DNA from 4 places in the Mesorhizobium sp. M7A.F.Ca.MR.362.00.0.0 genome. Region 3 is predicted to be linked to each of the others. Evidence: predicted binding sites of a transcription regulator. Region 3 holds the regulator's gene; each other region holds the start of a gene.
The links. The regulator PhoB, encoded in region 3, activates phosphate uptake and scavenging genes when phosphate is short. The targets are predictions, from matches to a motif close to TGTCATNNANCTGTCAT.
Positions count from the first base shown of each region.

Region 1: the regulator PhoB is predicted to act here: its motif matches at 3,343-3,359, upstream of phnC (phosphonate ABC transporter ATP-binding protein).
Region 2: the regulator PhoB is predicted to act here: its motif matches at 3,379-3,395, upstream of ugpB (sn-glycerol-3-phosphate ABC transporter substrate-binding protein UgpB).
Region 4: the regulator PhoB is predicted to act here: its motif matches at 3,306-3,322, upstream of EOC06_RS22305 (putative 2-aminoethylphosphonate ABC transporter substrate-binding protein).

Region 1 is NZ_RZTF01000031.1:3,479-9,232, forward strand. It holds gene phnE (phosphonate ABC transporter, permease protein PhnE) at 1-359, opposite strand, end outside; gene phnE (phosphonate ABC transporter, permease protein PhnE) at 364-1,338, opposite strand; gene phnD (phosphonate ABC transporter substrate-binding protein) at 1,413-2,321, opposite strand; gene phnC (phosphonate ABC transporter ATP-binding protein) at 2,406-3,263, opposite strand; gene EOC06_RS06940 (hypothetical protein) at 3,606-3,971, shown strand; gene EOC06_RS06945 (DapH/DapD/GlmU-related protein) at 3,985-4,602, opposite strand; gene phnL (phosphonate C-P lyase system protein PhnL) at 4,599-5,306, opposite strand; gene phnK (phosphonate C-P lyase system protein PhnK) at 5,344-5,754, opposite strand, start outside.
Region 2 is NZ_RZTF01000073.1:14,894-20,647, forward strand. It holds gene EOC06_RS12485 (TlpA disulfide reductase family protein) at 1-664, shown strand, start outside; gene EOC06_RS12490 (EAL domain-containing protein) at 666-3,098, opposite strand; gene ugpB (sn-glycerol-3-phosphate ABC transporter substrate-binding protein UgpB) at 3,458-4,768, shown strand; gene ugpA (sn-glycerol-3-phosphate ABC transporter permease UgpA) at 4,963-5,754, shown strand, end outside.
Region 3 is NZ_RZTF01000209.1:1,184-6,937, forward strand. It holds gene pstC (phosphate ABC transporter permease subunit PstC) at 1-666, shown strand, start outside; gene pstA (phosphate ABC transporter permease PstA) at 663-1,979, shown strand; gene pstB (phosphate ABC transporter ATP-binding protein PstB) at 1,997-2,818, shown strand; gene phoU (phosphate signaling complex protein PhoU) at 2,845-3,552, shown strand; gene phoB (phosphate regulon transcriptional regulator PhoB) at 3,569-4,258, shown strand; gene EOC06_RS22880 (ROK family protein) at 4,275-5,522, opposite strand.
Region 4 is NZ_RZTF01000201.1:724-6,477, reverse strand. It holds gene EOC06_RS22315 (putative 2-aminoethylphosphonate ABC transporter permease subunit) at 1-868, opposite strand, end outside; gene EOC06_RS22310 (putative 2-aminoethylphosphonate ABC transporter ATP-binding protein) at 852-1,985, opposite strand; gene EOC06_RS22305 (putative 2-aminoethylphosphonate ABC transporter substrate-binding protein) at 2,108-3,133, opposite strand; gene EOC06_RS22300 (aspartate aminotransferase family protein) at 3,534-4,892, opposite strand; gene phnY (phosphonoacetaldehyde dehydrogenase) at 4,965-5,754, opposite strand, start outside.

The DNA of each region.
Region 1 (5,754 bases), on a different contig from region 3:
GTCGCCGGTGCCGGTGCGGCGTCGACCCGCCGCTCGACTTCGGCAATCTGCTTGATAACCCAGTCGGGATTTGGATTGGATCCAAGTTTGGAGAAACGAGAGTAGTCGATGGTCAGATAGCCGTCCTTGAATTCGATGTCCGGGCGGATTTCGTAAGACACCCAGTCGGCGAGATAAGCGCCGGCCAGGTTCCAGTTCGCCTTTCCGAGAACGATGCCGATCGAGAAGAACCACGAGCAGTAAAAGGTGTAGAGGATGCATAGAAGGATGCCGAACGGGGCGGCATAGCGCTTCCATAAAGGCCGCTGAAACGCATCGGGATAGCGAGCGGCGATGTCGTTGATGGCGTCGGCGTTCATTGCGTTACTCTCCGCGCCCGTATGCGAACGCCTGCCTGCCGACGAGACGTTGTCTCAGCCATGCCGAAAACTGGTCAACGGCGACAATCGTGCAGAACAGCAGAAACACGATGGCTATGGTCTTGGCCTCATGGCCCCGGCTGATCGAAAGACGCAGGGATTCGCCGATGCCGCCGGCGCCGACGGCACCGAGAATGGTCGAAGCGCGCACATTGATCTCGAAGCGGAGCAGGAAATAGCTCATGAAGTTGGGCAGAACCTGAGGCACCATGCCGAACCACACCCGTTCGACCCAGTTGGCGCCAACGGCCCGCAAGCCTTCGTCAGGCTTCATGTCGGCGTTCTCGACCACTTCGTAGAACATTTTTCCGAGCGCGCCGACGGTGTGGATGCTGACCGCGAGGATCGCTGGAATGGGCCCAAGCGAGAAGATCGCCAGAAAAAAGCCGGCAATGACGATTTCCGGAAAGGCGCGGACAATTTCGAGGAAGCGGCGCGTGGTGAAGCGGAGCCAGCGGCTGGCCGTCACGTTGCTTGCAGCCAGGAAGCAGAGCAGGAAACCGAAGGTGGAGCCGACCAGGGTCGAAAACAGCGCAATGTTCAGGGTCTCGATCATCCGGTAGAAATACTCCGGAATGTAGATGCCTTGGGTCAGGTAGACCCGGCCTTCGGGATAGTCGAATTTGAGGCTGCCATCGTCATAGGGCGACGGCAGGTCGAACAGCGCGCGCACCGGGTCGAACCAGTCGCGCGGCTTCAATTCGACGAAAAAGTCGGCGATGTGGGGAAGGCGGTCGAAAAACTTTCCGGCGTTGGTCTCATTGGCGAACCAGAGCGAGCCCGAGAGCGCAAGCAACAGGAAAACCAGGCCTCCGATCGTGTAGAGGCGCCGGCGAGCGGCGAGGTCGCGCCAGTGCCGCTCGGCCAACGCTCCTTCCGTGGAGAGCGCAGGCGCGCGGTAAATTTCGGTCGCACTCATCGATAGTTCCCCAGCCCGTGACGCGGCAACGCCGCCGGCGGCACTTTGGCCCCGGCGGCGTCGTGCCTTTTGGCTTACGAGCCGATCTTCGCCTTACGAGCGTCGATGATCGCCTGATAGAATTCCGGGGTGACCGGCGAATAGCTCTTGAAGTCGCCGCCTTGCACCGCCGCGAAACAGGCCGGGTCGGTCTGCGGAAGCTTGGTCAGGAAATCGGTGATCTTCTGCTTGGTGTCGGCGTCGAGCGAGGTGCGTATGACCAGCGGGCCGTTCGGGATCAAGGGGGACTGCCACAACTCCACGAGGTCGTCCATCTTGAGGACACCCTTGTCGACCATCTTGCGCAGATTGCCGGAGCTGTAGCCATCCTTGAAGTCGCCGACGCCGGAGGCCCAGGTGGTGCCGGCATCGAAGGTGCCCTTCAGAACTTCAAGGACAAGCTGTTCATGGCCGCCGCCGAAACCGGTCGACGCGAAATAGCTCTTCACATCCATGCCGATGTCTTTGGGCAGCGAGGTGACCGGGACCAGGTAGCCGGAAGTCGAATCGGGATCGGCGAAACCGAGTTTCTTGCCCTTCATGTCAGCGAGTGTCTTGATGCCGGAATCCGCACGGGCGACCATAACCGAATGGTAGCCGGTCGAACCGTCGGTCTGGACCGTCGTCAGGATCGGCTGAACCGCGTCCTTGTTCTCGAGGTAGACCTTGGCGTAGGCGGAAGCGCCGAGTTCGGCATAGTCGAGCGTGCCGCCGAGCAGACCCTGGATGACGCCGTCGTAGTCGGCGGCCGGGAACAGCGAAACTTTCTCGACGCCGAGAACTTGCTTGATGTGGTCGGCGAAGCACTGGTAGTTGCGCAGACGGTCGGCTTCGTTCTCGCCGCCCAGAATGCCGACGCGGAATTCCTTCAGATCCTGTGCCTGGACCGAGCCCATCGCCATGGCCATGATGGAAACGGCACCGAAAAGTATCTTTCTAAACATCTCGTCTCTCTCCTGTTGGTCCCGGCATCGCGCCGGCTGCGTTGGGATATGATGCCCTTGACGCGGGCTGGCGATCCAGGTCGCTCAGTAACCAGGAAAGGCTGGCTCAAGCGGTCCGGCGGATGCGGCGATTTTTTGCTTGATGATGACACTGGTCGAGGTGATGGCCTCGGAGATTTCGCCGCCGCTGCTGTCGGCGCCGTAGACCATGCGCACGGCCTCGCGGTTGAGCTCTTCCGGCGGGCCGTCGAAGACGACCTTGCCGGCAGCCATGCCGATGATACGGTTGCAATAGGTGCGGGCCGTGTCCAGCGTGTGCAGGTTGGTGATCACGGTGATGCCTTCGCGCAAATTGATATCCTGCAGCGAATCCATAACCACCTTGGCGTTGAGCGGATCGAGTGACGCGATCGGCTCGTCGGCGAGGATCACCTTCGGCTGCTGCATCAACGCGCGGGCAATGGCGACGCGCTGCTGCTGGCCACCCGACAAGGTGCCTGCGGCCTGCAGCGCGGTGCGGGCGATATCGAGACGCTCCAGCGCTGCTATCGCCTCGGCTCGTTCCTCGCGGGAGAAGATGCCGAGCAGGTTCGACATGGTGGAGCGGTGGTTCAGCCGGCCGAGAAGCACATTGGTCAGCACGTCGAGGCGCGGCACCAGGTTGAACTGCTGGAAGATCATGGCGCAATCGCGCTGCCAGCGCCGTAGTGGCGAACCGCGCAGCTGGGAGACCTCGGCGCCGTCAAAAAAAATCGACCCCTGGCTGGGATCGATGAGACGGTTGATCATGCGAAGAAGGGTCGATTTGCCGGCGCCCGAACGGCCGATGACGCCAACCATCTGACCCTGCGGGATCGCGATGTTGATGTCGCTGACGGCGGTGTTCTTGCCAAATCGTCGGGTGACACCGCGGATTTCGAGCGTGGCGGAATTTGCTGGCATGGGGGCAGGTTCCAGGTCCGGACCATTGATCGTCAGGCTCTCGCCTAGCGCAGCCACATGAACCTGCCGTGTCGCGGTGATGTCAGTTTTGTTACGCTCCACAGGTGTGGAGTTTACGGTCGGCCCAGGACCAGCAGTTTCCTCGAAGCGCTCCAGGTCCCTGACGCTGCAGAAGGCGGGCGGCTTGATTTCGACTACGGGAGCCTGCTGCTCGAAAAGTGCCAGGCAATCATTGAACAGGTCCCGCCATGCCGCGGTACGATCGCAAAGGGAAGCTGCGGGTTTTCACATAATCAAGAATGAAATAAGCATTCAGGCTCATGGGGGCAGGAGGCTTACCAATTGGCACGCTGGCGTCAGTGGTTGAGATTGTATGTTGCAGGAGTGATCGCTGTAACAAGCTTTGCAATGGGTCTGCTTTTGATACTCGTATATCGGGTTGGTAGCCTAAATCATCCGGTATCTGGATACCTTTACAATTATAAAAATGGGCGCGATACGGCAATTGTTTTGATGGTTCTAATATTCTTTATCGCGTTAGTTACGATCCGTTTTGCCAATAAGGCTGATGTGAAAGCCAAATCGCTTATAAATATTGGATATGATGTGAAATTTGTGGAATTTATTAGGCTAAATCAGACGGTCGCCGCTGTTCTTATGACGTTAACCTTCCTTTCTGTTATTTTGGACGTTTGCCTAAGCGGCTGACCTGTTCGGGCTGTCAACCTCCGTGCTTCTCCAAAAACTGATTGGCCGACAGTTCGCGAAAATCATCAAGGGCAGCCCGCAACCTTGCATGGTCCCAGTCCCACCAGGCGAGCGCCTGGTAGCGTTCGGCCGTGCGGCGATCGAAGCGCTCGCGGATCGGCTTTGCCGGCACGCCGCCGACAATGGTATAGGGCGCGACATCTTTCGAGACCACCGCACCCGCGCCGACCGCGGCGCCATCGCCGACGGTGACGCCGGGCAGGATGGTCGAGCCGTGACCGAGCCAGGTGTCGTGGCCGATGGTGACGCGTTTAGCGCGGCGTTGGGCGAAGAATTCTGTCTCGTGCTCGGCATCGTCCCAATAGTCCGAGGCGCGATAGGTGAAGTGATGCAGCGTCGGCCGCCAGGTCGGGTGGTTGGTGGCGTTGATGCGAACGCTGGCCGCGATGTTGGCGAACTTGCCGATGGTCGCGCACCAGACGGAGCAGTCCTGCATCATGTAGGAATAGTCGCCAAGTTCGCTTTCCGAGACCCGGCTGCGGTCGGCGATCTCCGTCCAGCGGCCGAGCGTCGAATTCTGTACATCCGCCGTCGGGTGGACCAGCGGCGTCTCGGACAATTTCCTGCTCATGCGGCGATTTTTCCGGACGCGAACGCGGTGACGTCGATGATGCGGTCGGCAACCGCCTCGCGCACATCGTGGTCATGGAAGATGCCGAGCAGGGCGACATCAGCCGCCTTCTTGGCGGCGATGAGTTCGATCACGACATCGCGGTTCCTGGCGTCGAGCGACGCGGTCGGCTCGTCAAGCAGCAGGATCGGATGCTCGGTGATGAAGCCGCGCGCGATGTTGACGCGCTGCTGCTCGCCGCCGGAGAAGGTCGCAGGCGGCAAAGCCCAGAGTTTCTCCGGCAGGTTGAGCTGCGCCAGCAAGGCGCGGGCCTTGTCTCTTGCCGCTTCGCGGTCCTCGCCACGCTCGACCAGCGGTTCGGCGACGACGTCGAGCGCCGAGACGCGCGGCACGGTGCGCAGGAACTGGCTGACATAGCCGATCGTTTGCCGGCGCACCGCAAGCACGGTGCGAGGGCTGGCGGTGGCCAGGTCGATCAGCCCGTCATCATGCGTGACGATGATCTGGCCTTCGTCGACGGCGTAGTTGCCGTAGAGCATCTTCAGGATCGAGCTCTTGCCGGCACCGGACGGGCCGCCGAGCACGGTGCATTCGCCGGCCCTGATCGAGAACGAGACACCGGCGACAACAGGCAGTTTGATGCCGTCACGCAGATGCATGGTGAAGCTCTTGGCAACGCCGGAAACAACGAGCGGGGTTGCCATCAGAAGGTTCTCCAATCGTCAGTCGTTTGCGTCATCGTCAAACCTGCAGAATCGAGGAAACAAGCAATTGCGTGTAAGGCGCGCGCGGGTCGTCGAGCACGCGGTCGGTGAGACCGCTTTCGACGACGCGGCCGTCCTTCATCACCATCATGCGCTGCGACAAAAGCCGCGCCACGGCAAGGTCATGGGTGACGACGATGGCCGCCAGACCAAGATCGGTGACCAGACCGCGCAGCAGGTCGAGCAGGCGCGCCTGGACCGAGACGTCGAGGCCGCCGGTTGGCTCGTCCATGAACACCAGACGCGGGCCGGTGACGAGGTTGCGGGCAATCTGCAGGCGCTGGCGCATGCCGCCGGAAAAGGCGCGGGGCTCGTCGTCGATGCGGTCCTCGTCGATCTCGACGCGCGATAGCCAGTCGACGGCGGTGGCGCGGATCTTGCCGTAGTG
Region 2 (5,754 bases), on a different contig from region 3:
GGCCCCGCGCCTGATCCTCGCCGCCTTGGTGGCGGGCGCGCTGGCGGGCGCGGTCGCGGTATATGTCAGCGAGAGCCGGTCTGGCAACAATGCACCGGCACAAGCTGCCGTGGGTGACAGCAGGGACGACGTGACCTGCGCGGCCAAGAGCGACCGCGCCAAGAAAGTCGCGGCGTCGGCCACCGGTGAGGTTGCGGCACTTTTGCCGGCCGATCCGCCTCAATCCCTGAAGAGCCTTGCCTTCAATGGTCCGGACGGCAAGCCGATGACGCTTGCCGATCATGCCGGCAAGACGGTGCTGCTCAATCTGTGGGCGACATGGTGCGCGCCGTGCCGTGCCGAAATGCCGGCGCTCGATGCGCTGCAGAAGGAAAAGGGCAGCGACTCCTTTGAAGTGGTCGCCGTCAACGTCGATGCCGGCGACGATGTGAAGCCGAAGAAGTTCCTCAGCGATACCGGCGTCGCGACGCTCGGCTATTACCGGGATTCGACGATGACGCTGTTCAACGACCTCAAGGAGCGCGGCTTGGCGCTAGGCCTTCCCGTCACCATGCTGATCGACGGCGAGGGCTGCCTGATCGCCCACATGAACGGCCCGGCCGAATGGTCGGGGCCGGACGCCAGGCGGCTGGTCGAGACGGCACTCAAGCCCGAGAGCCTGTAGTCTAGCGTGTGGCTAGCGCGGGTGCGGGCGCGAAGGCCAGAACGCTTCTGTCGCGCAGGCTGGCGGGTTTGCTGCCGACAGCGGGTGCGACGACGCCGGTCAGATCGCCGAATTCCTCGATGAGAGCCGGCTTGCCGATATAGTAGCCCTGGCCGATCTCGCAGGCTTCGGCGTCCAGGAACTTCAGTTCGCCGAGCGTCTCGACACCCTCCGCCAGAACCGGCAGGCCGAGCCCGCGTCCAAGTCCCAGGACGGCGCGCACGATCGCCGCGACCTGGCCGTTCTTGTCGACGGACTTGATGAATGAGCCATCGATCTTGATCTTGTCGAAGGGAAAGGCGCGAAGGTTGGAGAGCGAGGAATAGCCGGTTCCAAAATCGTCCATGGCGACGCGCACGCCCAGCGCCTTGACCTGCCGCAAGGTGGCCAATGCCCGCGGCATGTCCTTGACAAGCGCCGTCTCGGTGATCTCAAGCTCGAGCCTGCCGGGCGCCAGGCCGGAATTCAGCAAGGTTTCGTGGACCTTGTGGCTGAAATTCGTGTTGTGGAGCTGCACCGCCGAAACGTTGACGGCCACCGTCAGCGGATTTTCCCAGCGGGCGGCTTCCTCGCAGGCGGCCGTCAGCACCCATTCGCCAATCTGGCCAATGGCGCCGCTGTCTTCGGCGACCGGGATGAATATGCTCGGCGACACGTCGCCGCGCGTCGGATGCCGCCACCGGACCAGCGCTTCGAAACCGACCATCTTCCCGCTGCTGATCTCCTTCTGCGGCTGGTAGACGAGGTAGAACTCCTGGCGTGCGACCGCCTGGCGCAGTTCGTGCTCCATCACGCGCTTGTCGCGGGCCTCGGCCCCCATCGAAGCTTCGAAATAGCGGTAGGTATCCTTGCCTTCGGTCTTGGCCCGGTAGAGCGCGGTATCGGCGTGGCTTATCAGGCTGGCCTGGTTTTCGGCATCCGATGGATAAAGCGCAATGCCGATGCTGGCCGACACCAGGCCGCCGCCGACCGAGAGCCGGTTTTCCTCGCGCATGGCGGTCAGCACGGCGTTGGCGATACGGCCCGCCTCCAACGGGTCGGTCAGGTTCGGCGCGATGATGGCGAACTCATCGCCGCCCAGCCGCGCCACCATCTGTCCTTGGCGAAGAATGCCGGTAACGCAGTGCGCAACCTTCTGCAGCATGGCGTCGCCCGCGCCGTGCCCATACAGGTCGTTGACCTCCTTGAACCGGTCGAGATCGAGCAGCAGAAGCGCAAGCTGGCCGCCTTTCCTGGTCCGGCCCATCGCAGCAATTTCCGTCTCCAGCCGGCCGGAAAAGCTGCGGCGATTGGCCAGTCCGGTCAATGGATCGAAATGGGCAAGCCGCAGGATCTCCTGTTCCGCCTTCTTGCGCTCGCGAATGTCGCGGACCGCGACCACGTTGTGAGGCTTGCCACAATAGTCGATGCTCCTGGCGATCAGCTCGACAGGAATGCTCGTGCCATCGCGGCCGCTCAATTCGGCCTCCTGCGGCTGTTCGCCGAAGCCCGACATGTCGGATCCGAAGAGATCGCCAAGCTGCATTCCGTTCAGCGTCGCTGTTGCGATGCCCGTCAATGTCGCCATGCTGTCATTGGCACTGATGATGCGGTGGCCGTCGCAGACGATCAGCCCCTCCACGGCGGCATTGGCCAGACCGTGCATGCGGTCGACCTCGAGCTTCTGGCGACGGAAGCGCAAATCGATCCACAGCGCCGATGCCGACAGGACCAGGATCACCAATGTGGCGGCAGCGGCGGCGAAAGCCTGCGAGGTCGGCTCGATCGTGTATTCGGATATGACGATCGAGGGATCGGGGAAGATCGAGACAGCACCCATGCCGATGAAATGCAGGGTGCAGATTGCCAGCGTCAGCAGCACCGCGCCGCCGGATGTCGCCTTCAAGGAGGGACGGCGCTGCACGACACGCAGCGCCAGCGCCGCGAGCGTCACGCCGGCCAGAAGGGAAACGGCGACAAGCAACAGGTTCCACTCGATGCGGCCCTGAACCTCGAACGCCGCCATACCGATGTAGTGCATGGCCGCGATACCGCCGCCCAGCACGGCGCCGCCGACGAGATGATAGTCGAACTCATTCCGCAAGGTGGCGATCCACATGCCGGCTGCCGTCAGAGTGACCGAAGCAGCGAGCGAAAGCACGGAAAGTGCGGGATCGTAAGCACTGGGTATGCCCGGTGTGAATGCGAGCATGGCGATGAAGTGCGTTGCCCAGATGCCGAAGCCGGTCGAAGTGGCCGCGATCATCAGCCAGGCAAGCCGGTTCCGATCGGTGGAGCGGCTTATGTGATGAAGCAGGTTGACGGCAGAGAAACAGGAAATTCCGCAGATCAGCGCGGCGAGTGCGACCAGTCTCAGATCGTGTTCGTTGACGATACAATTGTAGACCGTCAGCATTTTATTTCACCTGATCTTTGGAAATAAACAGGGCAGCAGGATTGAGTAGCGCGTTGCCGTTGAGGGATCGATAAAGTCGCCTGCAACCTTGGCGTGTCTCTTCGGGTTGCAGCGGCTGTAATCAGGGCTGACACGCCGAAAGCCGGCTTGACAGTTCCGACGGTCGTTCCTGGCGCTTGTCGTCGCGCTAAGCCGGCTAACCGTGTGGCTTTCCATGCGTCCAAGCGGAGGCGAGGTGGCGTGAGGTAAAGGGGTGAAGTTCGTCGATCTGCAACAAAACCGTTGTCTGATTGTCATGAGCGACACATATTGCCTCTGCGGGAGTGCCCCTTTCGCCAATGACAAACGGGAGATGAAACATGAAGTCCTTCGGCTTCGCGGCCGGTGTTGCCGCCACCTTTATGCTGCTTTCCTCAACCTCCGCTTTTGCTGTCACGCAGATCAGTTGGTGGCACGCCATGACTGGCGCCAATGCCGAAGTTGTCGATAAGATCTCCAAAGATTTCAACGCCAGCCAGAGCGACTATGAACTCGTTCCGGTGTTCAAAGGCACGTATCCCGAGACGCTGAATGCCGGCATCGCCGCCTACCGCGCCGGCCAGGCGCCCGACATCATGCAGGTGTTCGACGTCGGCACCGGCGTGATGATGGCAGCCGAAGGCGCAATCAAGCCGGCAGCCGATGTGTTGACCAGCGCTGGAATGACCTTCGACAAGAGCCAGTATCTGCCAGGCATAGTCGGCTATTATTCGAAGCCGGACGGCACCATGCTCTCTTTCCCCTATAACTCCTCCTCGCCGATCCTTTATTACAACAAGGATATCTTCAAGAAGGCTGGTCTCGACGTCGACAGCCCACCCAAGACCTGGAATGAGGTGTGGGAAGACGCCAAGAAGATCAAGGCGAGCGGCGCGGCCGCCTGCGGCTACACCTCGACCTGGCTGACCTGGATCCATCTGGAGAATTTCGCGGCCTGGAATGACGTGTCATGGGCCACCCAGCAGAACGGTCTGGCCGGCGGCGATGTCGAGCTCAAGATCAATGCGCCGATTTTCGTCAACCACTTCCAGGCGCTGGCGGACCTCGCCAAGGACGGCACCTTCAAATATGGCGGCCGCACCTCCGAAGCCAAGCAGATCTTCCTCGCCGGCGAATGCGGGATCATGACCGAATCCTCCGGCGGCCTTGGCGATATCGTCAAGTCCGGCATGAATTACGGCATCGGCCAATTGCCCTATGACAGCGACGCCAAGGGCGCACCGCAGAACACGACGCCGGGTGGCGCCAGCCTGTGGGTTTTCGCTGATAAATCCGACGAGGAATACAAGGGCGTCGCGGCCTTCTTCGCCTACCTGTCGAAGACCGAGGTGCAAGAATACCTGCACCAGAAGTCGGGTTATCTGCCGGTAACGCTTGCCGCCTATGAAGCGACCAAGAAGTCCGGTTTCTATGACAAGAACGTCGGTCGCGAGACCCCGATCCTGCAGATGACGGGTAAGGCGCCGACCGACAATTCCAAGGGCGTACGTCTGCCGAACCTGCCGCAGGTGCGCGATATCCAGAACGAGGAGTTCGAAAAGATGCTCGCCGGCCAGCAAACCGCGCAGCAGGCGCTCGACAATGCGGTTACGCGTGGCAATGCGGCGATCAAGGAAGCGCTGGGGAATTAGAGCGAGCGCAGGTCCTTGCTCTACGGCGCATCCACCTGTCCTGCCAGGCATCTCCCCTCGGCGAGGGGAGTTTTGCCGTCCCTTGCGATTTCGCCAACGGTCGATGATGCCCAATCCGAAACGCTCGTCAAAGCCATCTTGGCGAAGAGGGATGCTACATCGTGCCGCCCGCCTCATCACCTCGGAGTGGCTCCATGACCCCTCGCGTCGTGTTTCCCAACAAGATCCTTCCCTACCTGCTGGTGGCGCCGCAACTGGCCATCACGCTCGTGTTTTTCTACTGGCCGGCCGGTCAGGCGTTCTACCAATCCATGCTCAGGCAGGATCCGTTCGGACTGAGGACCAAGTTCGTCTGGTTCGCCAATTTCAGGAAAGTGCTTGCCGATCCGGCCTACCTGAACTCGATCAAGGTCACGGTGGTGTTTTCCCTTGCGACCGCTATCGTTGCCATGTGCGTGGCGCTCCTGCTTGCGGTCATGGCAGAGAAGGTGGTGCGCGGCAAAGGTCTTTACCGCACGCTCTTGATCTGGCCCTACGCGGTGGCGCCGGCGATCGCTGGTATGTTGTGGCTGTTCCTCTTCAACCCGTCGATCGGGTCGCTGGCCTACATGCTGAGAAGTTTCGGCATCGCCTGGGATCCACTGCTCAACGGCACCCACGCCATGATCCTGCTGGTGTCCGCCGCTGCCTGGAAGCAGATCAGCTACAATTTCCTGTTCTTCGTCGCCGGCCTGCAGGCGGTGCCGAAAGCCTTGATCGAGGCGGCGGCCATGGACGGCGCTGGCGAGACCAAGCGATTCTGGACCATCGTCTTCCCGCTGCTTGCGCCGACGACCTTCTTCCTGCTGGTCGTCAACACCGTCTATGCCCTGTTCGACACGTTCGGCATCGTTCATGCCGTCACTGGCGGCGGTCCAGGCAAGACGACTGAGACGCTGGTCTACAAGGTCTACAATGACGGCTTCGTCAATCTGATCCTCGGTGAC
Region 3 (5,754 bases):
CTGCTGGTTGCGGTGCCGGTCGGGCTGATGTCGGCTGTCTACATGGCCGAATATGCAACGCCCAAGGTGCGCTCGGTGGTCAAGCCGGCGCTTGAACTGCTGGCCGGAATACCGACCATCGTCTACGGCATCTTCGCCGTCGTCACGCTTGGGCCGTTCCTGCGCGACCTGTCCGCGGCGCTGACCGGCGGTTCGCCCTTCATCCAGGGCCAGAGCATCTTCACCGCCGGCCTGGTCATGGGCGTCATGCTGATCCCGGTCGTGTCCTCTCTTTCGGACGACATCATAACCGCGGTGCCGCGCGCCATGCGCGACGGGTCGCTTGGCCTCGGCGCGACCCGCTCCGAGACGATCAAGCGGGTGATCCTGCCGGCTGCACTGCCCGGCATCGTCGGCGCCATCCTGCTGACCGCCTCGCGCGCCATCGGCGAAACGATGATTGTCGTGCTGGCGGCGGGCGTCGCCGCCAACCTCACCATCAACCCGTTCGAGGCGATGACGACCATCACCGTCAAGATCGTCAACCAGCTCACCGGCGACCTCGAGTTCAATTCGCCGCAGACGCTGGTCGCCTTCGCACTCGGCCTGACGCTGTTCGCGCTGACGTTGGTGATGAACATCGTCGCGCTCTACATCGTGCGCAAATATCGGGAGCAGTACGAATGACCGACATTTCCATGGATACGATGGTCAGGGCGGCGGCCCATCCGCGCCGCGACATCGGCCTGAAGGCCCGTTACGCCGCCGAACGCCGTTTCCGCATCTATGGCGTCGTGGCGATTTCCGTAGGCCTGGCGTTCCTGGCAATCATGCTGATCACCATCGTCTCGAAAGGCTACACCGCCTTCTGGCAGACGACGGTATCACTGCCGATCTCGTTCGACGAGAAGGTGATCGATCCTTCCGGCAAGCGTGCAACCGATCCGAGCGTTCTGATCAAGGCAAATTATCCCAGGCTCGCCGAAAACGCGCTTGTGGCCAAGCTCGGCATCTCTCCTGATGACAAGCCGATGATCCAGAAGCTCAAGGGCTTCCTGTCGGAAGGCGCCCGCGTCCAGTTGCGCGACATCGTTGCCGCCGATCCGTCCGTGATCGGCACGACACGCAACGTCAACATCCTCGCCGCCGCCAATCTCGACTCGGCTTTCAAGGGCCAGATCGACCTCAGTGTCGAGGAAGCGCGACGCAAGGTCTCGGACCAGCAGATCACCTGGATGAACAAGCTCAAGGCCGAGGGCGCGATGGCCGAGCACTTCAACAGCGGCCTGTTCACCTACGGCGCCTCCAGCCGCCCGGAAACCTCGGGCATGGGCGTGGCGATCATCGGCTCGTTTTATATGATGGTGATCGTGTTGCTCCTGGCGCTGCCGATCGGCGTCGCCGCCTCCATCTATCTGGAAGAGTTCGCCAAGAAGAACCGTTTCACCGACCTCATCGAGGTCAACATCAACAATCTGGCAGCGGTGCCGTCAATCGTCTTCGGCTTGCTCGGCCTCGCGGTGTTCATCAATTTCCTGGGCATGCCGCGCTCCGCCGCTTTCGTCGGCGGCCTGGTGCTGACACTGATGACGCTGCCGACGATCATCATCGCGACGCGCGCTGCACTTGCCGCGGTGCCGCCGTCGATCCGCTCGGCGGCTCTCGGTCTTGGCGCCTCCAAGATGCAGATGGTGTTCCAGCACATCCTGCCGCTTGCCGCACCCGGCATCCTCACCGGCACCATCATCGGTCTAGCGCGTGCGCTCGGTGAAACCGCGCCCCTGCTGCTAATCGGCATGGTCGCCTTCGTCGCCGATCCACCGACGACGCCTTTCGATCCGGCCACCGCGCTGCCGGTGCAGATCTATATGTGGGCGAACGAGGCTGAACGCGCCTTCGTCGAGCGCATGTCGGGCGCGATCATCATCCTGCTCGTCTTCCTCATGGCCATGAACATCACCGCGATCGTGCTTCGGCGTCGGTTCGAGCGGCGCTGGTAGAAAAAAGGCATTTTGGTATGAACATCATGACCGAACAGTCCCTTGAAAACGCAGTGGGCGATAAGATGAACGCCAAGTCGAACGAAGTGATCAAAATGCGCGGCGACAAGGTCGGCGTGTTCTATGGCGAGAAGGCGCTGTTCGATGTCAATCTCGACGTCCGCCTGAATCAGGTGACGGCGCTGATCGGCCCCTCCGGCTGCGGCAAGTCGACCTTCCTGCGTTGCCTCAACCGCATGAACGATACCATCGATTCCGCGCGGGTAACCGGCAAGATCACGCTCGACGAAGAAGACATCTACGACAAGAACATCGATGTCGTCGAACTCAGGGCGCGCGTCGGCATGGTGTTTCAGAAACCCAATCCGTTCCCCAAGTCGATCTACGAGAACGTCGCCTATGGGCCGCGCATCCACGGATTGGCCAAGCGCAAGGCCGACATGGATCAGATCGTCGAGTCGAGCCTGAAGAAGGCGGCAATCTGGAACGAGGTGAAGGACCGTTTGCAGGAACCTGGCACGGGTCTTTCCGGTGGCCAGCAGCAGCGTCTGTGCATTGCACGCGCCATCGCCGTGTCGCCCGAGGTGATCCTGATGGACGAACCGTGTTCGGCGCTCGACCCGATCGCCACTGCTCGCGTCGAGGAACTGATCGACGAACTGCGCCAGAACTATACGATCGTCATCGTCACCCATTCGATGCAGCAGGCAGCGCGCGTGTCGCAGCGCACCGCGATGTTCCATCTAGGCTATCTGGTCGAGGAGGGCGCCACCGACAAGATGTTCACCACCCCCGACGACAAACGCACCCAGGACTACATCACCGGCCGGTTCGGCTGAGCTCAGGCATATGAGGGACGACGATCATGGGTGAACATACCGTTGCATCTTTCGATGAAGATCTGGAGCAGATCAGCCAGCTGATCCGCGACATGGGCGATCTCGCCCGCTCGATGGTCAGTGGCTCGACCAAGGCTTTGCTCAATTCGGACAATGCGCTGGCGCAGCGCGTGGTTTCCGACGATGCCATCATGGATGCCCGCCAGCGCGAGCTGGACGATCGCGCCATCACGCTGATCGCCAAGCGCCAGCCAATGGCCAACGATCTGCGTGCGGTGGTCGGTTCGATCCGCATGGCCGGCGACCTCGAACGCATCGGCGACCTTGCCAAGAACATCGCCAAGCGCGTCGGCACTGTCGGGCTGAGCGTCACGCCGCACGATCTTTCGCATTCGATCGACGCGATGGCGCAGCTGGTGCTGATCCAGGTGCAGGGGGTCGTCGACGAGTATGCCGCCGCTGACGCGGCAGCGCTTGCCACGCTCAGAAACAATGACGAACGCATCGACGTCAAATACACCTCGGTGTTCCGCGAGCTGCTGACCTACATGATGGAAGATCCCCGCAACATCACGGCGTGCACACACCTGTTGTTTTGCGCCAAGAACCTCGAGCGGATCGGCGACCACGTGACCAACATCGCCGAAAATGCCTACTATGTTTTGACCGGCACGCAGCTGCCAGCCAATCGTCCGAAGCAGGACGAGACGGCAATGTCCGCGCCAGCGGCATAACAGGGGTGACCAGCCGATGATCGCACCACGCATCATGGTGGTGGAGGATGAGGAGCCGCTAGGCGTGCTGCTCCGCTACAATCTTGAATCCGAAGGTTACCAGGTCGAGGTGGTGACGCGCGGCGATGAGGCCGAAATCCGGCTGCAGGAGAACGTTCCCGATCTTCTGGTGCTCGACTGGATGGTGCCTGCGGTTTCGGGCATCGAACTCTGCCGGCGCCTGCGAATGCGTCCCGAGACCGAGCGGCTGCCGATCATCATGCTGACCGCGCGAGGCGAGGAAAGCGACCGCGTGCGCGGCCTGTCGACCGGCGCCGACGACTATCTGGTCAAGCCCTTCTCGACGCCGGAGTTCATGGCCAGGGTCAAGGCGCTGCTGCGCCGGGCCAAGCCGGAAGTGCTGTCCAGCGTGCTCAAGGTCGGCGATATCGTGCTCGATCGCGAGTCGCACCGTGTCTATCGCAAGAAGAGCGAGATCCGGCTTGGGCCGACGGAATTCCGCCTGCTCGAATTCATGATGCGCCATCCAGGCCGCGTGTTCTCGCGCAGCCAGCTGCTCGACAATGTCTGGGGCGAGACGATCTACATCGACGAGCGCACGGTCGACGTGCATGTCGGCCGGCTGCGCAAGGCGGTCAACAATGGCCGTATGCCTGATGTCATCCGCACGATCCGTGGGGCCGGATACGCCATCCGAGAGGACTGAACTCCCTCGTTTGAACTCACGCCACGTTCTTGCCGCCGAAACCGGATCTCGCCTGCACGCCCGGCGCAAAAATCTCCTGATCGACGAAGATCAGCGCCCGCATGGCGCAGCCTTCGCGGATCAGCGGCAGTTCGTTCGGCTCGGTGTCGAAGGAAATCGATTTGGAATGCTGGCCGCCGGCGGTCTGGGCAATCGCTTGCCGCAATGCCGGCTCGATCAGGTCGAAGGCGGCGGCGCTGACACCGACCATGGCGACCGGCGCCGGATCGATCAGCGCGAACAGGCTGCCGAGGCCGTAGCCGAGCGCTTCGCCGGCCTTGCGATAGGCTTCCCGTTCGGGTCCGTCACCTTCGCGGGCCGCGGCAGCCAGGGCGCGCATGTCTGCGTCGCTGACATCGGCAACGGGTTCTGCATCCTCGCCCATCTGCCTGGCGTTGCGCCATATGGCGTAATTGCCCGCATAGGCTTCGACGCAGCCGCGCCGTCCGCAGCGACATAGCGCGCCGTTCGGCCGATGGATCATGTGGCCGAATTCGCCGCCCGAAGAATGGGTGCCGGTGAACAATTCGCCCTTCAGCACCAGTCCCATGCCGATGCCGTGCGACAAAAGGATAGCGATGAAATCGTCGCGGTAACGATCGGGGTCGCGCCAGCGCAGCGCCACCGCCATCATGTTGCAGTCGTTCTCCATTATGGCAGGGATGCCGAACTCGTCTTCGAATATGTCAGCGAAGGCGATGTCGGTGTGCGGCGTGATCGGCGACCACAGCATGGCGCGGGCACGGGTGTCGGTGATGCCCTGGATGGCCAGCGCGATGCGGGCGATGCTGCGCACGTCCAGGTCGGGATCTGCCAGACGGCGCCGCACGATGGCCGTGCATTCCCCGATCAGCGACTCGCGCGACATCGTCAGCGTGTCCAGCCGGCGCTGTTCCTCGGATATTACTTGGCCGGCATAGTCGATGACGGCGACGGAGAGGAAGTTCAGCGACAGCACCACGGTCATTACCGCGGCCGCTTCCGGATTGAGACTGAGGCCGACCTGCGGCCGGCCGCGTTTGAGCGAGCCGGCCTCGCTCGGCTTGCTTTCGGTCAGGATGCCTTCGACGATCAGGTCGGATGAAATCGCCGAGATGGTCGAATGGCTGAGGCTTGTGGTCGCGGCGATCTCGGTTCGCGACGGCTGTCCGGCGCGGCGCACTGCCGCGATCACCATGGCGCGGTTGCGGCGGCGCAGATCGTCGTGGCGGATTCCGACCGACATGTTCTTTCATATCCTCCCGGCCGCCGCGGTTCCTCCTGCCCCTGGAACGCTGTCGGTGACGCCGGTAAATACTGGCAGAAGCTGCAGGCCGTGTCATTTATTTATTCCGAGACTCGAAAAAACTCGAAATGACATCAAAATCCATCAGAATCGATGTTGACAGCGTTCGGGCGTTGGCCCAGTATTTTTTCGAGGCTCGAAAAAATAGAGCCTCTGTGCCGGCCCTCGGGTC
Region 4 (5,754 bases), on a different contig from region 3:
CTTCATATTGGCGCTGGTCGGAGATCGCCAGTGCCGTCGAGATAATGATCAGAGCATGGGGAAAGGTGAAGAATATCGAGCCGACGACAATCCCCAACGGACCGTAGATCGATATGCCGCCAAGCAGGCTTTTCAACAGGCCCTGGTTGCCGAACAGATAGATGAGGGCGATGCCGGGCAGTAGCGACGGCACCAGGATGGGAGCCATGGCGATGAGCCTGAATAGGCCCTTGAAGCGCATCTTGCTTCGGTTCAAAGCGTAGGCGAAGCCGAAGGCTATGCCGACCGTGATGATGGTGCTGATCAGCGCGATCAGGAAGGAGTTCTGGATCGAGCGGAACAGCGTTGGCGTCGAGAAGTAGGTTGTGTAGTTGTCCAACCCAAGCTCGCGCGCGGGCCTCAGCATAATGCGCCGAAAGGTGTTCGAATCGACTTCCTGCCATTCGGTGCCGCGGTGGAGTTGCGTGCCGATCAGGAAATAAGCGTCATCGGTCGTGCCGCGGACCTTGTATTTGACCGGGCTGCGGAAACTGAAATCCGGAAAGAAGCTGGTGGCCGGTAGCCGACCATCGGAACTGGTCGCAAGCTTTTCTGGCGGGACCGCGGCGAGTTTCTCGTTCAGAGCGGCGGCCGTCACTGGCTCGCCGAAATTGCCGAGCTTGTCGCTGACCTGGAATTCGAACGCGCCAAGATCGAAGCTGTAGGTCGAGAACGATTTCGACAGCATCACGTAGAGCGGGGCTGCCAGCGACAGGACCAGATAGAACGAGATGACGACCAGCAGGCCGCGCTTGATCAACTCGTCCTTGTCGAGCGACTGTCGGAGCGCCCGACCGGACGGCATCAGGATATCAGTTGCCGCCGCCATGGCGCTCTCCTTGCGGGAAGACAAGCAGTCGGTCGGCGGGCAGTTCCACCGTTAGCGCTCCGCCTTCGGCGAGGCCGAGACGCCGCGTGGCGTTGACCGAGAAATCGGCGATCAGAATCTCGTCTCCAAGCTCTCCGCCGCGCAGCCGGGTGCGCCAGAACGAACCCAGGAATTCCATTTCACCGACGGTCACTTCGATCAGGTTTTCCGAAGTCTTCACCACATCGGGTGCTCCAGGCGAGCGCGAACCCGGCCCGTGTGGAATCACGTCTTCCGGTCGAATGGCGGCGACGACTGCTTCGCCGTTCGCAAAGCTGTGCGGCGCGCATCTGAAAGCCTTCGTCCCGAAGCCTACCGAATCTGCTCCTACCGTCGCATCGAACTTGTTGGTCTCGCCGATGAAATCGGCGACGAACAGCGTCCTGGGATGGCGATAGATTTCAGTCGGGCTGCCGACCTGCTCGATGACGCCATGGTTCATGACTACAATGCGGTCGGCCAACGACAATGCTTCTTCCTGGTCGTGCGTAACCATGATCGTGGTGACGCCGAGCTTGCGCTGCAGCCCCTTGATCTCGTGGCGCAAGTGCACGCGCACCTTGGCGTCGAGCGCCGACAGCGGCTCGTCGAGCAGAAGCAGGCCGGGCGAGGTGGCGATGGCCCGAGCGAGCGCGATGCGCTGCTGCTGCCCGCCGGAAAGCTGCGCTGGGTATTTCTTCGCCTGATCGGGCAAGCCGACCAGCATGAGCAATTCCTTGACGCGGGCATCGATCTCGGCGCGCGGCCGTTTGGTGTTTTCCAGGCCAAAGGCGATGTTCCTTTCAATCGTCAGATTGGGAAACAGCGCGTAGGACTGAAACACGATGCCGTAGTCGCGTTTTGACGGCGGCAGCGTTGAGATATCCCTGCCCCCCTGGCGGACGACGCCTCTGGTCTGCAGGTCGAGGCCGGCGACGGCGCGCAGCAGCGTGGTCTTGCCGCAACCCGAAGGGCCGAGAAAGCAGATGAATTCGCCTTCGTTGATGTCGAGCGAGATGTCCTTCAGCGCATGGAACTCGCCGAAGGCCTTCCAGAGATGTTCGATCCGCAGGTAAGCCGTGTTGCCGGCAGCGGTCATGGGATGCACCTCGGCCAGCGTTGCCGATAGATCAGCGACGGGTTCGTGTCTCATTTTGACCATCCGGGAAGAGTTACGAGAAGGGCGCCGCTCTGACGGCGCCCTGTCGAAATGCTCTGCGTCTAGCTCTTGGGCTCAGACTTGGCGTCGTAGCGCTTCGTCCACTCGTCGAGAATGGCCTTGCGGTGGTTGGCCGCCCACTCGAAGTCATTGTCGATCATCTTGGACTCGATATCTGCGGGCAGGAATTCGACCGGCTTGGCGACATTCGGCATAGCCAGAACCGCATAACCTACATTGTACATCTCGTTGGCCTCCTTGCTGATCGACCAGTCGAGCAGCGTTTTGGCGGCTTCGAGATTTTTCGTTCCCGCAACGATCGCGGATGCCTCCATGTCCCAGCCGATGCCTTCGGACGGGATGACGATATCGAGGGGAGCGCCCTCCTTCTTCGATTTCGCGGCGCGGAACTCGAACGAGATGCCGATTACGGTTTCACCGGCGGCGGCCATTTTGCACGGCTTCGAACCAGAATGCGTGTAGGCATCAATATTCTGATGCAGGGCATCCATATAGGCCCAACCATCCTTCTCGCCGAACAACTGCAGCCAGCTCGATACATCGAGGAAGCCGGTGCCGGACGAGGCCGGGTTCGGCATCACGATGTGACCCTTGTATTCCGGCTTGGTAAGATCTTTCCAGCTGGTCGGCTCGGCGAGGCCAAGCTTTTTGCCCTCCACGGTGTTGAAGCAGATCGAAGCCGCCCAGGCGTCCATGCCAACCCAGGCCGGTGGCGTGTCCTTGTCGACAAACTTCGGCTTGAGCAATTCGACGCCTTTTGGCGCGTAGGGCTCAAGCATGCCTTCGGTCTTCAGCACCAGAAGCGATGTAGCGGCAAGGCCCCAGACAACGTCGGCCTGCGGATTGTCCTTTTCGGCCAACAGCTTGGCGGTAACGACACCCGTGGAGTCGCGGACAAAGTTCAGTTTGATGTCGGGATGGCTCTTTGTGAAAGTCTCGGCGTAGCGGGCGAGATCTTCGGCTTCAATGGCGGTATAGACTGTCAGTTCGGAGGTTTCGGCAAAGGCGGCGGATGACATCAATGCCGCGGCGAAGGCCATTGCGATAGTTGCGTTGCGCGATTTCATGCTCAGTTCCCCTTTGATTGTTGGCACATTCTGCGATGCACTGTGACGATCGCGCCGGTGGACATTGCGGCCCTGTAGCGCTTGTGGATGTCGTCGTTGGGTCAACTCTGGGGATTGGTGATCGATAAGTAAAATCTATTTATTTTATGACAGACAAACTTCTACTGATAGTCGTCATGGAACTGTCGCATGCCTGTTGCGGCCGCTATTTCGCGCTTGCGAAAGCCCACGATTGGCAACGGAGACGGTTATGGTCAGCCGAACGAAACGCCCGTTGTCTGTGCCCGCAAACGCGGGTCGGACGAGCGGACAGTCACCACCAGATCGCCCCCCCTCGCCCGCAAGCCCGCGTCGATTTCGGGGCATTCGAGCTCGCGGTCGGTGCGCACGGCCTTCATGGTCAGGCCGCCAGCACGGCGGTCTCGAGGATGTCGAGCGCACGATCGAGATCAGCTTTCGAAATGACCAGCGGCGGCGACAGCGTCAGCACATTGCCCTGGCTGACCTTGAAGCTCAGCCCCTGCCCCAGGCAAGCATAGAAGACGCGTTCGGCGAGATCGCGCGCCGGCTCGCGCGTATCGCGATCCTCGACGAGCTCGACGCCGACCATCAGTCCCCTGCCCCTGACGTCGCCGACATGGGGCGAGCGCGCCATCAGGTGCTGCATACGCTCCAGCATGTGCCGGCCAAGTTCGGCCGCGCGTTCGACCAATCCTTCCTCCAGGATGATGTCGATCGTCGTCAGTGCGGCGCGGGTCGTCACCGGGTTCTTCTCGTGGGTGTAGTGGCCGATCGCGAAGCCACCGGTGACGTCGAGGTCGCGGCGCGCGATGACGGCGGCGATCGGCAGGATGCCGCCGCCGAGCGACTTGCCGAGGACGACGATGTCGGGCGTCACATCATCATGCTCGTGGGCGAAGAATTTTCCCGTCTTGCCCAGCCCGGTCGGGATCTCGTCGAAGATCAGCAGCGTGCCGTGCCGGTCGCAGGCTTCGCGAACCCGCTTCCAGAAACCGGGCGGCGGCGGGTTGGGCGTCGCCCGCATCGGTTCTGCGACGACCGCCGCCACGTCCTGTTCGCGGCCGAGCACATAGGCGATCATGTTGGCGCAAGCGAGCCCCGAGGTTTCGAGGGAATCGTGGCCATAGGGACAGCGATAGCCGTCCCAGGGTGCGACGTGCTCGGTGCCGGTCATCATCGGGCCTGATATGTGCGAGCGGAAGGTCGCCTCGCCGCCGAGGCTTGCAGCGCCGAAGCCGGCCCCGTGGAACGCATCCCAGAACGACACCGTCTTGAAGCGGCCGGTCGCGGCGCGGGCGATCTTCAGCGCGACCTCGATGGCATCCGAACCACCGGTGGTGAACAGCACCTTGCCGAGATCGCCGGGCGCCAATGCCGCCAGCTTCTCCGCCAGCTCGACGGCGGGCTCGCAGGTAAAGCGGCGCGGCGCAAAGCAGAGCTCATCGAGCTGCTTTTTGATCGCCGTGACCAGCCTTGGATGGCCGTAGCCGAGGTGATGCACGCTGTTGCCGTGGAAATCCATGAAGCGGCGGCCAGCGGTGTCCTCGATCCAGATGCCTTGCGCCTTCGCGATGGTCGAAAGGCAGGGGCTGGACAGACTCTGGTGCATGAAGGCAGCCGCGTCGCGATCGAGCAAGCCGCGGATCCGCGGATCGTCCTGCCCGGCATCCCATCGGCCGCGAGCCGCTGTGGTGTTGGAATCGCCTTCGGTGTGCACAAGCTCTTTGATCGCGGCCATCATGGTCTCCGAAACGCGAATGAGGGAGCGGCGAACGCTCCCTCGGTTGTCTTATCCGTCAATGCCGCCCGGTCAGGACCAGGGCAGCGAAAATGTCTTCACATTGGTGTAGCTCTTCATCGCCTCGATGACGCCTTCCTTGTAGCCATTGCCCGAATCCTTGATGCCGCCGAAGGGCGACATCTCGATGCGGTAGCCCGGCACTTCCCAGATGTTGACGGTGCCGACCTGAAGGCCGGCGATGTATTTCTGCATGCGCGGAAAAGAGTTGGTGCAGACGCCCGACGACAGGCCGAAGGCGGTCGAGTTGGACAGTGCGATCAGCGCATCATCGTCGTCCGGCGCGCGAACGATCGGGATGATCGGGCCGAACGTCTCCTCCATCACCAATTCGGATGTGTGAGGAACGCGATCGACGACGATCGGCGGCAGCAACGCGCCCTGACGACCCGGATTGTAGAGGATTTCGGCGCCCTGCTCGGCGGCCATGTGGACGCGGGCTTCGAACAGCGCCGCCGCCTTCTCGTGCACGACGGTGCCAAGGTCGGTCGAGCGGTCCATCGGATCGCCGAAGCGGATTTTTTTCGCCCGCTCCAGCACCAGCGGCACGAAGCGGTCGGCGACGCTTTCCTGAACCAGGATGCGCTTGACCGCGGTGCAGCGCTGGCCGGAGTTCTTTGTCGCGCCGGCGACGGCCAGATCCGCGGCTCTGGCCAGATCCTCGTCGGAGAGATCGTTGAGGATGATTAGCGGGTCGTTGCCGCCGAGTTCCAGCACCTGGCGCTTGTAGCCGGCGGTGCGGGCGATCATCTTGCCGACCGGCACGCCGCCGGTGAAAGTGATCAGGTCGATATTGTCGTTG